Linked DNA regions of Frankia casuarinae. The protein of the gene in region 1 interacts with the protein of each later gene in a pairwise test. Links are inferred from orthologs where the notes say so. Each region holds a gene or a part of one and is shown in the gene's direction. Other genes may lie near its edges.

Region 1 (7,427 bases):
GCGGAAACCGTCATCGCGGGCGACTCCCTTTCGCGCAGGCTGATTGAGGGAAGCCTAACTTAAGCCAGTCGCACCATGGTTGCTCCGCGCAAGGTTATGGTGGTGCCAAGCAGACGTGGTGGTCTCTTCATAGTCCGTCCGGGGGAGTCGGGTTGCGGCAGAAACATCGGCCTCAGGCTGTGGTGTTTGCGGCATGTCCACTACACGCCCGTTGATCAGAATCAGACAACCGGTTATGGCGGTGACGAACGTCCCGCGACCGTCCGGCGGCACGGAAGCCGGATGCGGTCCGTGTGATGTATCAGGCACCGTTTGCGGATCCGATCCGTGTTTCGTCGCCCCACCATCGGGCTAACCGACAGCGTCGGGTCCAGGTGGAGACCACCCATCCGAGACCACTGTCTGGACCACCCTTCTGGACCATGCGTCCGCACTCGGCAGCCCGCGCCACACGCCATCGCTCCTGTGCGCCTGGCGGCAGTGCGCCTGGCGGCAGTGCGCCTGGCGGCAGTGCGCCTGGCGGCAGTGCGCCTGGCGGCAGTGCGCCTGGCGGCAGAGGGGATTGTCCTGTCCCTGGCGAGGGACGCGGCTGAGCTCGGACAACTGATGGAGTCTCGGACGACTGATGGAGTGACGACTGATTGGAGTGAGGAGTCGATCTGGTGGACCTGCCGCCCTCGGCCGCGCCGCTGCGCGCCCTGCCCGCCGAAAGCCTCCCCCGTCCGGTGTTGACCGCGGTGCGTGCCTGGCCGGCCGGCGCCGGAGAGGTCAGCGCCTACTTTTACGACCCGGCGGCGGCCGCGCGGAACGCCGCGGCGCTGCGGGCCTGCCTGCCCATGTGGGCGGAGGTCTGCTACGCGGTCAAGGCCAACAGCTTTCCGCCGATACTCGACGCCCTGTTGCGTGGGACCGGTCCGGACATCCCTCGGTCGGGGCGGGAACGGAGTGACTCCAGCCCGGGCGCCAGCCCGACCGACGCCAGGAGCGACGCCAGGAGCGACGCCAGGAGCGACGCCAGGAGCGACGCCAGGACCGGCGCCAGCGGTCGGGGCATCGACGGTTTCGAGGTCTCCTCCGCGCACGAGGTGCGCCTGGCGCAGGCAGCGTACGGCCGGGTCGACTCCGCCCGACGTCCCCGCCTGGTCGCATCCGGACCGGGAAAGTCGATGACCCTGCTTACCGCGCTGGTCTCGGCCGACGTCGACGTCGTCAACGTCGAGAGCTTCGGCGAACTGCGCCGCCTGGACGCCGTCGCGGCCCGGCTCGGCCGTCGGGTGCGGGCGGCGGTGCGCGTCAACCCGGCCCAGGTAGGCCTGGCAGGCTCCCTCCAAATGGGCGGTCGGCCGAGTGCGTTTGGCATCCCCGAAACGGAGGTCCCCGCCGCGCTCGAACTCGCGGCGGATCTGGCCCATATCGACGTCGTCGGATTCCATGTCCACGCAGTGTCCGGCAATCTCGATGCCGCCGCCCATCTGGGCTACGTCCGGTGGTGTCTCGATTTCGCCGTCCGGACGGCTGCCGTGGCCGGGATCGAGCTGCGGATGGTCGACGTGGGCGGTGGATTCGGGGTTCCGTTCGAACCGGACCGGCGCGGTGACCGGCCCTTTGACCTAATCCGATTTGGTGAGGGACTAAGTTCGCTGCCGGTGCCGGACGGAACTCGGGTAATCTTCGAGCCGGGGCGGATGCTGGTGGCCGACTCCGGCTGGTACGCCGCCGAGGTGATCGACGTCAAACATTCCTACGGGACGGAATTCGTGATTCTGCGTGGCGGAATTCATCATTTCGCGCTGCCGACATCGTGGGAGATCGTCCATAACTTCGCCGTCGTGGAGAGATCGGGCCGGAACGGTGGGCCGGAGCCGGAGCACACGCGGGAGGCGGTGGTCGAAGGTCGTCCGGTGACGGTGGTCGGGGAGCTGTGCACGCCGGAGGACACCCTCGCCCGTGACATCACGGTCGATCGGGTGCGGCCGGGTGACGTCGTCGTCTTCCCCATGGCGGGTGCGTACGGCTACGAGTTCGCACTGCCGGATTTCCTCGGCCACCCCCGGGCCCGGCGCATCGAGCTTCGGGGAACACGGCATGCTCCGTTCCCCACCGATCGGTCGAGCTGATCGGATACCCGGGAGAGGAATGTTCCTTCAGCACCAGGTAGCACCAGGTTCAAGCTCATCGCTCCAGCCGCCATGGCAGTTATTTCTGACATTCTAGACAATATTACTCCAAGTCGCATTTTTCGGGTTATTGACAATCTGTTGATGGGGCGATACGCAGTGTTTATCGACTTGGCGCCCAAACGGGACATTGCGGACGGCGGGGGCCGATGTGTCGTGGTTCTGGCCCGTTCGGCTGGTCAAAAGTAGGACTTCTGTCACAATGAATAGATAACTAGCAATCTATAGTGGCATTCCTATCAGATCAGCCGTGACTGCCGATCGGGAGTCACATCAGGACACGGCCGGGAGTATCGATCGGGGAGAAGACCCATGTTTTCGTACCTACATCGTCTCAGGACCATCAGCGTGCTCGGCGCGGCGACCCTTGTCGGCGGGCTGCTCGGCGGCGGTGGCTACGCCTACGCGCAGAGCGGTTTCACCGGCAACCCCTGGGTGTTCCGGGCGACCAACCAGAGCGCTGAGGGGCTTCGTATCCAGTCGACGGGCGGGCCCAACGGCCAGCTGTTCATCGTCTACGACCATCTGAACCAACCCATCTTCGCCGTCAACAAGGCCGGCGGCGCCGGCGTGTTCGGGGACAACTTCAACGTCCACCAGGGCAACGACATCCTGCATCCCTGGGTGCGGATCAGCGTCACCGATCCGCAGCCCGCCGACTGCGTGACCACGGGCCAGCTCGTCATCGGGGGCTCGACCGGTTCGGGTGGCCGCATCTGGCGGTGCGTCGTCGGGCAGGGATGGACGTCCGTCGTCTGACGGGACGTGGCCCGCGGCGGGGCGAGGCCCGCTTGGACGATCGTGACGTCACGCGGCGTCACGATTCAGTGCCGCATTGCTTTTCAAGTAGCGCACGCCCTTTTGTAACCGGCGTCACAGAACCTCTGCGCTGACCCGCTGACCCGCTGACCCGCTGAGCCGCTGATCGGGTGATTCGCCAACCATGCCGGACCCATCCGCTGCGGGGGAGGGCCGGGCGGGGAATGACGTGACGGCGTCAGGGGCCGTTGGTGATGATCGTGACGGCCGCCTCGGCGTCGTTTGGCCGGGCCGCCTCCCAACCCGCGCGTGCCGCTCCGGTGCGGCCTGATCCGGCACGGTCCGATCCCGGCCGCCTCGACAGGACCGGGAAGGGGGACATCCCGAAGGCGGACGACAGCAGGGCCGATGCGGAGGCGGCCGGGGGACGTGGCGCGGGACGGATCGGTGGGGAGTACCGGGCGGCCGGGGCAGAGCGGGTCACAGTGGTGGGTTCGGTGGGTTCGGTAGGTTCGGTGGGTTCGGCGGGTGACGACCCGTCGGCGGACGACGGCCCCTCGGGCAGCGAGGAGCTCCCGGCGCCCGGGGAGGCCGCGCCGTCGGCTTCGGGGACGGAGGCGGACCGCCGACCCACCACCGGCGCCGGCGGAACCGGCACGGGCAGGTCGAACCACAGGTACTTCCCTGACTCGACCGCCACCGTCCCCCAGCTGCCCGCCAACGTGTCGAGAACCAGCAGGCCGCGACCGCCCTCGGCGTCCGGCGCGACCTCACGCCGCTGCGGCAGAACCGTCGAGGTGTCCGACACGGACGCGTGGATCAGACCGGGCCGTATCTCGATAAGCAGCCACAGCGGCGGCTGCCCGTATTTGACCGCGTTCGTCACGAGCTCGCTGACGAGCAGCTCGGCGGTGCCGCGCAGGTCCTCGGGAAGGTCCGCCAGCCGGATGCCCTCGCGGAGCACCCTGCGGGCCTGCGGGACGGCGGAGGGCAGATAGGGGAGCTCGGCGAGTATGTGGGTTGCGGGTGGGCAACTGGACGTTGCCTGCCGTACCACATCCATCGGGACCGAAGACGCGCTCATCGACCACCAAGCCTGTGCGAGGATATCGAGGTGGCTCTACCCACTGGGTGGGGATTGAAGCCTCTGTTTCCGGATCGCACCTCTTGAGGCTATGTCGATCTGGCATCCGGTGCGGTGCCGGTGGCGCCTCCTTTCCGTGGGCCTTCGTGCCCGCGGGGCCCGGGGGGACGCCCGCGGGCGTAGCGGAGGCGCCTCGGAGGTACCCCGAAGCGTCCATCATGCCGGTCAGCCGGGCACGCGCGCCACGAGGATCGCGACATCGTCGCGCAGGTTGCCGCCGGCAAACCGCTCGGCGGCGGCCAGGACGCGATCCGCGATCCCCTGCGCTGACAGGCCTGCGCATCCCCCGATCGCGTCGAGGAGCCGGTCCTCGCCGAGCAGCTTCCCGCCATTGCGGGCCTCGATGACCCCGTCGGTGTAGAAGACCAGTGACTCGCCCGGGCGCAGGACGATCTCGAACCCCGGAAACGAGACCTCGTCGTCGTCGAGGACGCCGAGCAGGGTTCCCGGGCGACCGACGAGCGAGGCGCGCCCGTCGGCGTGCAGCACCACCGGCTGGGGATGGCCGGCGAGGAACAGCCGCAGTCGGATCCTGGTGCTGGTGCTGGTGCTGGTGCTGGTGCTGGTGCTGGTGCTGGTGCTGGTGCTGGTGCTGGTGCTGGTGCTGGTGCTGGTGCTGGTGCTGGTGTCGGTGTCGGCGGGCTCGCCCTCCGCGGGTCCGCCGGCCGGCGCCATGATCGTGGCGGCGGCCAGGGTGCAGAACCGACTCTGCCCGTTCGGATGAGACGACGCGGCGTCGCGCAGGGTCCGGTTCAACTCGAGCAGCACCTCGCCGAGCTCCGTACCCCGGCCCGTCAGCAGCCGCAGGACGGCGCGGGCCACCCCGGTCACGGTGGCGGCCTCTGCACCCTTGCCACAGACGTCGCCGATGGCGATCGTCCAGCCGAGCGGACCCCACAGCAGGTCGAAGAAGTCGCCGCCGACGTCGAGACCCGCCGACTGCGCGGCGCCGTAGGCGGAACCGAGATCCAGTCCCTCGATCATCGGCAGCTCCGGTGGGCGCAGACCCGCCTGGAGCGTGCCGGCCAGTTCCACCTGCCGGCTGTAGAGCCGGGCGTTGTCGACCGCGAAGGCGGCCCGGCGCGCGAGGTCGGCGAGCAGATCGATCTCGTCCGCGGCGAAGGCGTTGCCCTCGGGGCGGCCGAGCGCGAGCACCCCGAGTACCCGCCGCCGGGCCCGCAGCACCATCACGAGCGCCGGTCCGCCGAGCGCGGTCAGTGAACGCACTCGGTCTCCGCTCGCGGAGCGCACCGCCGCCATCAACGGGCCGTCCGGGTCGACCGCGGCAGCGGTGAGGGCGCCCGCCGCGTTCTCCTCCGCGTGTGCCGCCGCCCACAGGGCGGGATCGGCGTTCTCCCGGTGCAGGTACACCGCGCACCACTGGGCCAGCCGCGGGACCGGCAACCGCGCGAGCAGCGCCAGCGAGCGGCTCAGGTCCAGGCTGCCCGCCAGCAGATCGGACGCCTCGGCGAGGAAGGACAGCATCCCGATGCGGCGCTCCTCGGCGCGTCGCATGTCGCCGCCGCCGAGGGCCAGGGCCATCCATCGGGTCGTCAGGCGGATGCGTTCCAGGTCCAGCCCGGCCGCCGCGGCGGCATCCATCCGGCGGACGTCGCCGGGGACACCCACTCCGCCCGAATCGCTGGTGCCGCCCGAATCGCTGGTGCCGCCCGAACCACTCGGGCGGCCGCCGGCCGCCGGCCAGAGCAGCAGTTCGCCGAGGCTCTCCTGCGTCGGATCCAGCGGGAACAAGAGCGCCTCGGTAACCGGGCCGACGGCCCCGAGCGTGGCCACGGTCTCCGACCGGCCGCCGTCGCGCCCGGGACGCCGCACCAGCCCGGCGGTGACCGCGAGCGCGTCCACCAGCTGCGCGAGCAGCTCACTGACCTCGCCCTCGGCGGTGAGGGCACGGGCGGTGTCCCGGGCTATCAGCCGGACCGGACGCGGCGCCGGTACCACGGGGGCCGGTACCGGGCGGGGCGCGGGACAGGTCACAGCCACAGCGGGACTGGTCACAGCAGCGGTGGGCGAGCCGTCGCCGGCGGTTTCCAGGCGGAACCAGACGGTCTTGCCACCGCGGCCGTGCTCGGTCCCCCAGCTCGTCGCGAGCGCGTCGACGAGGGCGAGGCCGCGGCCGTCCTCGCGCAGCCCGTCGATGCCGAAGTCAGCGTCCTCGACCTTCTTTACCCGGGCCATGCCGATGCGGACCGGATGCCGGTCGGTGACCCCGACCCGCACGCCGTCACCGTCCGCGCGCACCTCCACGGTGGCCGAGGTGCCCGCGTGCACGACGACATTGGTGACCAGCTCGGTGACGAGCAGAAGCGCGGAGTCCAGCAGGTCGTCGTCCAGCTGCCCGTGCAACGCCTCGAGCAGGAAGCGCCGGGCGGCCCGGGGGGAGTCGGGCGTCGGTGGCAACGCGATGGCGCGCGCCGGCATCGTCCCACCCCCTGCTGCGCCATACATGTACTCAGTCTCTCCTGCGTTGTCCATCGTGAGGCGGATACTGGCGGCTGGTGTCACCTGTCCACCGACGCCGCCCCACGCCGGTGCCCGTGGGAGACCGCCCTTGACCCGGGCCCTCCGCCCGGCCCGGGACCCGAGACGATCGTGTCGACTGAGCTCAGGTAGGAGACCAATGAGCCCCGCATACGACCCGCAACCCTCGGCTCGTCATGATCTGGATGCACCAGGCGGTGACGCTACCGCGACCATCGTGCCCCATGCATCCCTTCCCGTGGACGACACTCGGGCGTCGCGGGCCGCCGCCGACGAGCTGATCGCGGATCTCCTGCACGGGCTGACCCGCCTGTGCGAGGGCGACTTCTCGACCCGCCTCGCGGCGCGGGACGGCTACGCCGGTGACGTGGTGCGCAAGTTCGACGAGCTGGCCGCCATCCAGGAGCGCCACGCGCGTGAGCTGGCCCGGGTCAGTAAGGTGATCCGCCGTGACGGTCGGCTCACCCTGCGGATGGAGGACCTGGGCAACCCCGGCGGCTGGTCCGACATGACGCAGGCGGTGAACTCCCTCATCGACGACCTGGCCCGGCCGACCCACGAGGTGGCGCGGGTCATAGCGGCGGTGGCCGAGGGGGACCTGTCCCAGCACATGGCGTTGGAGATCGCCGGCCAGCCGGTGCGCGGGGAGTTCCTGCGGATCGGCACCACGGTGAACACGATGGTGGACCAGTTGTCGTCGTTTGCGGACGAGGTGACCCGGGTCGCCCGTGAGGTGGGCACCGAGGGCAACCTGGGCGGGCAGGCCAAGGTCAAGGGCGTCTCGGGGGTGTGGCGGGACCTCACCGAGTCGGTGAACTCGATGGCGGGCAACCTGACCAGCCAGGTCC
Region 2 (7,320 bases), 300 kb from region 1 along the record:
CCCCGCCGCGGCGACCCTCGAACTTCGTCCGGATGTCGGCGACGGTGGGTACGATCTTCGGCCCCACCGCGTCCATCACCTGGTCGGCGTGGCCCTCCAACAACGTCATGATGGCCTGGAGGCGGTCGAGAACCGCTCGCTGGGCCGGGGTCTGCAGCGCCTCCACGACGCTCGGGCTGTCGGCCTCCCGGTCGAACACCGCCCCGCGCAGCGCGCTCATCGCCGAGCGGACGCGGTCCGCGAGGACGTCCGGATCGAGGTCCGTGGCCTCAATGAACGCGGTGATCTCGGACTCCAGGTGGGTCCGCAGCCACGGCACGGCGGTGAACTGACTGCGATGGGTCTGCTCGTGCAGGCATACCCACATCCGGAAGTCTCGCGGCACGACCCCCATGGCCGCCTCGGCGTGCGCGATGTTCGGCGCGACCAGGCTGAGGCGCCCGACCGACCCCGGCACGTCGGGCGGACCCGGATCGTCCCTCCCGGCCTGGTACTCCTCCGGCGGGAGGAAGACCTCGTACTGGCCCAGCACCTTGCCGGCCAGATAGGCCAAGGCTGTGCCGATCTGGACCCCGGTGACCCGCCGACCGACCGCCGCGGCGAGGTTGCCGCGCTGCTGTTCGGACAGTTTGCCCAGCAACGGGGAGGTCAGCACCCGCAGACCGGCGACGTTGGAGCGGACCCACTCCAGCCGGTCCACCACGGTGATGGGGGTGGCCGGCCCGGCGGGAGTGAGCCGGGTGTAGTCCTCGACGTGCCGCTCGGCCTCGACGGCCAGTCGCCGCAGCTCCGAGACGACCTCGCCGGCCTGCTCCCGCGAGATCTGCGGGCCGGGGCGAACCAGTTTCCTCGCCGTCGTCACGGCGAGTTCCCAGTCGACCAGCTCGGCGTCCACGAATCCGAGCGTACCGGGCTCGCCCGTCGTCTGGGTCCGATCATGAACCGTGCCGAGAACGGGATGGGACGCGCCGGGGCGCCGACGGTCCTGCTCAGGTCGGTGGGCGCGATGCTGCCGGTGGGCGCGATGCTGCCGGTGGGATCGCCACGGTCGTCGACCGGGCCGGGGTGCATCCGCAGCCGGTGAGCGCCGCGGCTGCCCGGTCGAGGGCGGCCTTGGTGCTGCCCGCCTCCTCGGCGGGCGAGAGGAACGCGAAGAGGAGCAGCCTGCCGTCCGCGTCGACGAGCTGGCCCGCGAGGCTGCTGACGTTGTGCAGAGTGCCGGTCTTCGCCCGGACGTCACCCGCTCCGATGGCGGTGTCGCCAGTGGTGTAGCGGTCACCTAGCGTACCGGAGAACCCGGCTACCGGCAGCCCCGTGAGAATGGTGCGCAGCGCCGGCCGACCGGGGAGGACGGCGGCGCGCAGGATGGCCACAAGGGTCATGGGCATGATCAGGTTTGCGATGGACAGGCCGCTCACGTCGGCCAGTGCCATCCCTGCGACGGGGAGGCCCGCCTCGGCGAGGACGTCCCTCACCGCGCGGGTGGCGCCGGTGAACGAGGCGGGCAGGCCCCTCCGATGGGCGACGAGCCGTCCCAGGCTCTCGGCGAGATCGTTGTCTGACTGGGTGAGCATGCGTTCGACCAAGACCCGCACCGGCGGGCTGTAGACCGCCGCGACCCGTTGTGCGGCCGGGTCCGCCGGGCCGGTGGCCACCGATCCGACGGATACTCCGGCGGTCATGAGCGCCGCGGCGAAGGCCGTGGTCGCGGCGGCGGCCGGGGTGGGGCTGCGCGGTCCGACGGCTTCCGGTGCCGACCGTCCGGCGTCGACCTCCAGCGCCGAGACCGGGGCGACGTCCCCGTCGGTCACGTAGTTGTCGCGCCATCCCGGTGCCCGGTCCGGACCGACGAACAGCCCTCCATCGCCGATCACCCGAGCCGCCGAGGTGATACCCGCGGCCCGGACCTGAGCGGCGAGATCGCTCAGCCGGGCCAGAGCCGGATAGCCGCCGGGCGCGGTGGAGGCGGTCAGGGTCGGATCTCCGCCGCCGACGAGCCACAGTGTTCCGCCTGATGTGCGGGCGTTCCCGCCCGCGGGCGGGCTGTAGACCACGGTGGTCCGCAGCCGGTCGTCGGGGAAGGTGGTCAACGCGGCCGTGGCGACCGCGGTTTTCAACGTGGAGGCCGGTGCCACGGGGATGCGGGACCGGACGTCGAGGAGCACCCGACCCGACTGTGCGTCTATGACGAAGGCCGCGGGCCGCGCCAGAACGGGATCACCCAGCGGGCCGGCGAGGCGGGCCGCCACCGCCGCGGGCTGCGGGATCGGCGCGGCCGAATCGAGACCGCCGAGCACCGCAGCGCCCGCGCGGTCGGACCCGCTGCCGGCGAGTTCCGCGGCTGATCCGGTGGTGGGACCGACGGACAGGGACCCGGCGAGCAGCGCGCCGGCCAGGGCGGTGAGCCCCCCTACCCGGGCGACCGGTGCGGCTGACGTCACTCACCGACACTACGCAACCAGCGGGCGGTCGGCGACGGCGCGGCGGGTGAACCCGGATCCGTCGCCGCCGGCCTGCCCGGCGGTGTCCCGCCGCGACGGGACACCGGGGGTGCGACGGGACACCGGAGGTGTCGTGTCGGCGGGCGGCACTGGTACGAAGAAGGCCCCACCGGGCGTGTCGCCGGTGCCCAGCATGGTTTCGGTGCCCGGGAGATCCGGCGGTGGAAACGTGGTGGTGCCGGTGCGGTTCGGGTGGGAGTGGTTCGGGTGGGAGGCGGCGTCCGCGACACTAGGTGCGCCGTCGTGGGTGTGACGCCTCGTTGTGGTCACTGGGGTGGGTGGCCCGCGCCCCGGGCGGAGCACGTCCACCGCCTGGCAGAGCACGACGTACGGCACGAGCACGACGTACTGCGCCACGAGCACGACGTACGGCACGAGCACGACGTACTGCGCCACGAGCACGGTACGGCTCGAACGAGCACCATGTGACAAACGGCGATCGCTCCGGTGCGGACCGGGCGAAGACGAAGGAGACAGGGAGCGGAGTGGACCTTGAGTTCGATGTGACCATCGAGATCCCCAAGGGGCAGCGCAACAAGTACGAGATGGATCACCACACCGGCCGTATCCGGCTTGACCGGATGCTGTTCACCTCCACCCACTACCCGTCGGACTACGGGTTCATCGAGGGAACCCTCGGGCGCGACGGTGATCCGCTGGACGCCCTCGTCCTGCTGGAGGAGCCGACGTTCCCGGGCTGCCTGGTGCGGTGCCGGACGATCGGCATGTTCGAGATGACCGACGAGAAGGGGCCGGACGACAAGGTTCTCTGCGTGCCGGTGGCCGACGTCCGGCAGGAGCACCTGCGGGATCTGCGGCACCTGCCGGAGTTCGACCGGTTGGAGATCCAGCACTTCTTCGAGGTCTACAAGGACCTCGAGCCCGGTAAGTCGGTGGAGGGCGCATCCTGGGTGGACCGCAAGGAGGCTGAGCGGGAGATCCTGGCGTCCATCAAGCGGCTGCGCGAGGCGGAGGCCGCGGAGGCGGACGGGCACGACCAGGAGGCCGAACCCAGGTCGGCCTGATCCCTCCGTCCGGCTTGTGGTATCCGTGACGACCTGTCCCACGTCCCAAGCGGGGTGGGACAGGTTCAGGAACCCACGGGATGGGCCCGGGGCGGGAGCCGGCCCGCCGCCGGGCCGGACGTGCCGGCTATGACGGTTACCTGGCGCGTAATGATCGTGCGAGCGGAATCGGGGAGTGAGCCGGAGGCGGGGATTGAACCCGCGACCTATCGCTTACGAGGCGATTGCTCTGCCACTGAGCTACTCCGGCGAACGGCCAGGACCGCACTGGCCCGGGTCGAGTATGCCAGATGCGTGGGCGGGCTCGACCCGGCGGTGGTTCGGTGGCTGTTCGCGGGCCGAGATGCCCGCCGTCGCCCCGGATCCCAGCCGTCCACGGTGATGCCACCAGTGGCGGGCACGGTCTGGAATGCCTCCGTCTCAGGCTGTCATGGCGAGGGATGTGCTATGTCGTCAAAATGGCCCTGAGTCGGCAAATTATCTTCTTTATGTCACATTTAGTTAGTTTTGGGTGCTGCAACACCGTAAATCGCCACCCCCGGTCGCAGTGGTTCCGATGAGGATGCGTAGGGTTTCGCACCATGACCGGGGCCGGAGACGCTGCACCAGCAGCGACGACGCGAGGAGCCTCGCTCCTCGTCGCTGAGGACGATGAGGCATCTCGCATAGCACTTGCGCGCAGCCTGGAGAGATTCGGTTATCGGGTGCTGGAGGCCGCGGACGGCGAGGCCGCTCTTCGGCTCTTCCAGACCACCGAGATCGATCTGGTGGTGCTGGATGTCGCGATGCCCAGGATGGACGGCTTCGCCGTCCTGAGCCGCCTCCGCCAGACCAGCGAGGTTCCGGTGATCATGCTCACCGGGCGGGCCGAGGAGGTCGACCGGGTGGTCGGCCTCGAGTTGGGCGCGGACGACTACGTCGTGAAGCCCTACTCGCTGCGAGAACTGGTGGCCAGGGTGCGCGCCCGGCTTCGCCGACGGCCGGCGGAACCGCCGCCGCAGCGCACCGGGGACGGCAGCGACCCGCTCGTCTACGGAGACGTCTCCATCGACCTGCGGGCCCGCGAGGTCGCCGTCGCCGGGGAGCGCATCGATCTGACCGCGCGCGAGTACGAGCTGCTGGCCTTCCTCGCCCGGCATCCTCGGCGGGTCTTCAGCCGGGAGGAACTCCTCGAGCAGGTGTGGGGCACGCGGTTCCAGGACCCCGCCACCGTCACCGAGCACGTCCGGCGGGTACGAACCAAGGTCGAGGGTCGTCCACCGCAGCGCCGGCTGGTCACGACCCTGCGCGGGATGGGCTACCGCTTCGACCCGTGACGTCCTTCCCGCAGGGCCGTCGTTTCCCCTCCTGTCGTCGTTTCCCCTCCTGTCGTCGTTTCCCCGCCGGCTGTAGAGGTGCTGCCCGGGGGGGAGCATCCCGCCAAGCCACCGGGGTGGGCGGTGTCGTGGACCCGCCGGGAGGCGCAGACATCCGCGCGGTCGCACGAGGTCCGGCCCCCGCCGTCGAGAACCACGACCACCTGCTGACGCGGAACATCGTGCCGCACGACCCGGCCCGCACCGTGTGGGGTCGTCGCCCGGTCTCCGACCGCGGGCACGGCTTCGGCGAACTCCTCGTAGAGGGGATGTTCGTAACGCAGGCAGCACATCAGCCGGCCGCATGCCCCGCTGATGCGCATCGGATTGAGGGCGAGGTTCTGCTCCTTGGCCATCCGCAGGCTCACCGGCTCAAAGTCGTTGAGAAAAGTGGCGCAGCACAGGTCGCGGCCGCAGGAACCGATCCCGCCCTGGACCCGGGCGCTGTCGCGGGCGGACAGTTGCCGCAGCTGGACCCGCGCCACCAGCGTCCGGTTGAGATCCCGCACCAGTTCACGGAAGTCGACGCGGCCTTCCGCGCTGAAGTAGACCGTGTAGCCGCCGGTGGCCATCACGTGGTCAACACCGACGATCTTCATCGGCAGGTCATGCTCACGGGCCAGGCGGCGGGCCGCGACACGCGCCCGGGCGCGTCGGCGCCGGGAGACCTGCTCGCGCTGGATGTCGGACGCGTCGGCCATCCCGACGAGCACCGGCAGGTCGCCGATGTCGTCGCTGACCCACTGGGGCGCCCACATGCAGGTGGCGACCTCGGGGCCCTCCTCGGTGGGGACGAGCACCCGGTCGCCGACCCGGGGGCTGCAGGAACCAGGATCGGCATAGTAGAGCTTGCCCCGTGGGGAGAACGCCACCGCGCACATCATCGGCATCCGACCGGTCACCTCCCTGCGCCCGCCGGGTCCCGCCCGGGCGGACCTGGTCGAAGGGCATGTCCGCGTCGCGATCAGGATATGCCCGGCCTTCCGCCCAGACAGGCCATTACGCCGGTTCGTCCCCACCGCCGGTCGCCGGTCGCCGGTTGTCAGGTGTCGCGCAGCGCGAGGGTGAGCGACTCCACCGCGAGCAGTGGGACGAGGCCGGGATTTCTGGCCAGTGACGCCCGGGTCGCGAGGACAGCCTCCAGCCGGCGCAGTGTCTGTTCCGGAGTGCAGGCCGCGGCGTATCCGGCGGCCTCGACGCAGTGATCAGGATGAATCGCGTCGACACCGGCGCCGAGCTGTTGGACCAGGACATCCCGGTACAGCCCCGCGAGGTCCACCAGGGCCCGATCCAGCGCATCGAGGACGGTGCGGCGACCTCGGCTCTTCTGGGTCCGCTCCAGCTCCTTGAGCGCCCCCGCGGCACCCCGCACCACCATCGTCCGGCCCTTGGCCCCCGCCTTCGGGGCCCGCGCGGACCTGGACTTCCCGCCGACCGCCGTGGCACCGACGCCGAGCGCGGTTTTCAGCGCCTCGGTCTCCACCTCGTCGCGTTCCGCATTCGCGGCCTCCGCGTCGGCGTTCGCCGCGCTCACCAGATCGGCCGCCGCGGCCAGGCAGTCACCGACCCGGCCGAGCCGGGCCGGGATACGCAACACCGCCGCCCGGTTGGCCCGGACCCGCTCATCCGAGGCGAGCCGGCGCGCCAGGGCCAGATGACCCTGGGAAGCCCGCGCCGCCGTCTCGGCGACCTGCTCGTTGACTCCCTCGCGAACCAGCGCGTCGCGGACGTCCGTGGCCGAGGGCAGCCGTAGCGCGACCGTCCGGCAGCGGGAACGGATGGTGGGCAGCACGTCCTCCACGGAGGGGGCGCAGAGCAGGAACACCGCCCGATCCGCCGGCTCCTCGAGGGCCTTCAGCAGGGCGTTCGCCGCGGCCTCGGTGAGCCGGTCCGCATCGGTGATCAGCAGGATGCGCCAGCGGCCGGCCGTCGGGGCGCTGGCGGCGTCGCGTACCAGCGCGCGCACGTCCTTCACACCGAGCGAGAGCCCCTCCGGTTGCACGGTTCGCAGATCGGTGGCCGTGTCGGTGAGCACGGTGTGGCAGCCGGTGCACTCGCCGCAGCCCGGCGGCTCGTTCTCGCAGGTGAGGCTTGCGGCGAAGGCGCGCGCCGCGTCCTGGTGACCTGCCCCGGCGGGTCCGGTGAACAGCCACGAGTGCGTCATCCCGGCACGGGCGGCAGCCGGCGCGCCGCCTCCACTCGCGAGCCCGGCACTCGCGGCGGACGCCGCGGCGCTCAGCGCCGCGACCACCGCGTCCTGCCCGACAAGCGTCTCCCAGACCGTCACCGGGCCATCATCCCCGAGCCACGCCGGTCCGGAGCGCGTCGGTCAGAGCACACCGAGCAGGACGGCTGGCCGATCGATGCGGCTGGCCATGAACGAGCGGATCTCGGCGTGGATCTCCTCCGGTGACCGCGTCGCGTCTAGCGGAAGGTAAC

What was found.
Region 2: the proteins of FRANCCI3_RS20475 (region 1) and FRANCCI3_RS21785 interact in binary tests that used the Escherichia coli proteins (3 or more experiments, as listed by UniProt). The link is inferred for Frankia casuarinae from one-to-one orthologs.

The regions. Positions count from the first base shown.
Region 1 is NC_007777.1:4,838,230-4,845,656, reverse strand. The notes cover bases 1-2,889. They hold FRANCCI3_RS20475 (diaminopimelate decarboxylase), read left to right. Parts: upstream 1-662; coding sequence 663-2,117; downstream 2,118-2,889. Other genes in these bases: FRANCCI3_RS20470 (hypothetical protein), read left to right, coding at 2,490-2,889; FRANCCI3_RS20480 (diaminobutyrate--2-oxoglutarate transaminase family protein), read right to left, coding at 1-14. In the rest of the region: more of FRANCCI3_RS20470, read left to right, coding at 2,890-2,936; FRANCCI3_RS20465 (ATP-binding protein), read right to left, coding at 3,175-4,020; FRANCCI3_RS20460 (SpoIIE family protein phosphatase), read right to left, coding at 4,246-6,546; FRANCCI3_RS20455 (hybrid sensor histidine kinase/response regulator), read left to right, coding at 6,719-7,427. UniProt on the Escherichia coli protein: Specifically catalyzes the decarboxylation of meso-diaminopimelate (meso-DAP) to L-lysine. Is not active against the DD- or LL-isomers of diaminopimelate.
Region 2 is NC_007777.1:5,144,718-5,152,037, reverse strand. What follows is about bases 3,193-5,974. They hold FRANCCI3_RS21785 (response regulator transcription factor), read left to right. Parts: upstream 3,193-4,107; coding sequence 4,108-4,842; downstream 4,843-5,974. Other genes in these bases: FRANCCI3_RS21775 (DNA polymerase III subunit delta'), read right to left, coding at 5,924-5,974; FRANCCI3_RS21780 (PSP1 domain-containing protein), read right to left, coding at 4,824-5,771; FRANCCI3_RS21795 (inorganic diphosphatase), read left to right, coding at 3,193-3,526. Outside these bases: FRANCCI3_RS21810 (zinc-dependent metalloprotease), read right to left, coding at 1-895; dacB (D-alanyl-D-alanine carboxypeptidase/D-alanyl-D-alanine endopeptidase), read right to left, coding at 990-2,441; FRANCCI3_RS25445 (hypothetical protein), read right to left, coding at 2,451-2,903; more of FRANCCI3_RS21795, read left to right, coding at 2,987-3,192; more of FRANCCI3_RS21775, read right to left, coding at 5,975-7,168; tmk (dTMP kinase), read right to left, coding at 7,211-7,320. UniProt on the Escherichia coli protein: Response regulator member of the two-component regulatory system CpxA/CpxR which responds to envelope stress response by activating expression of downstream genes including cpxP, degP, dsbA and ppiA.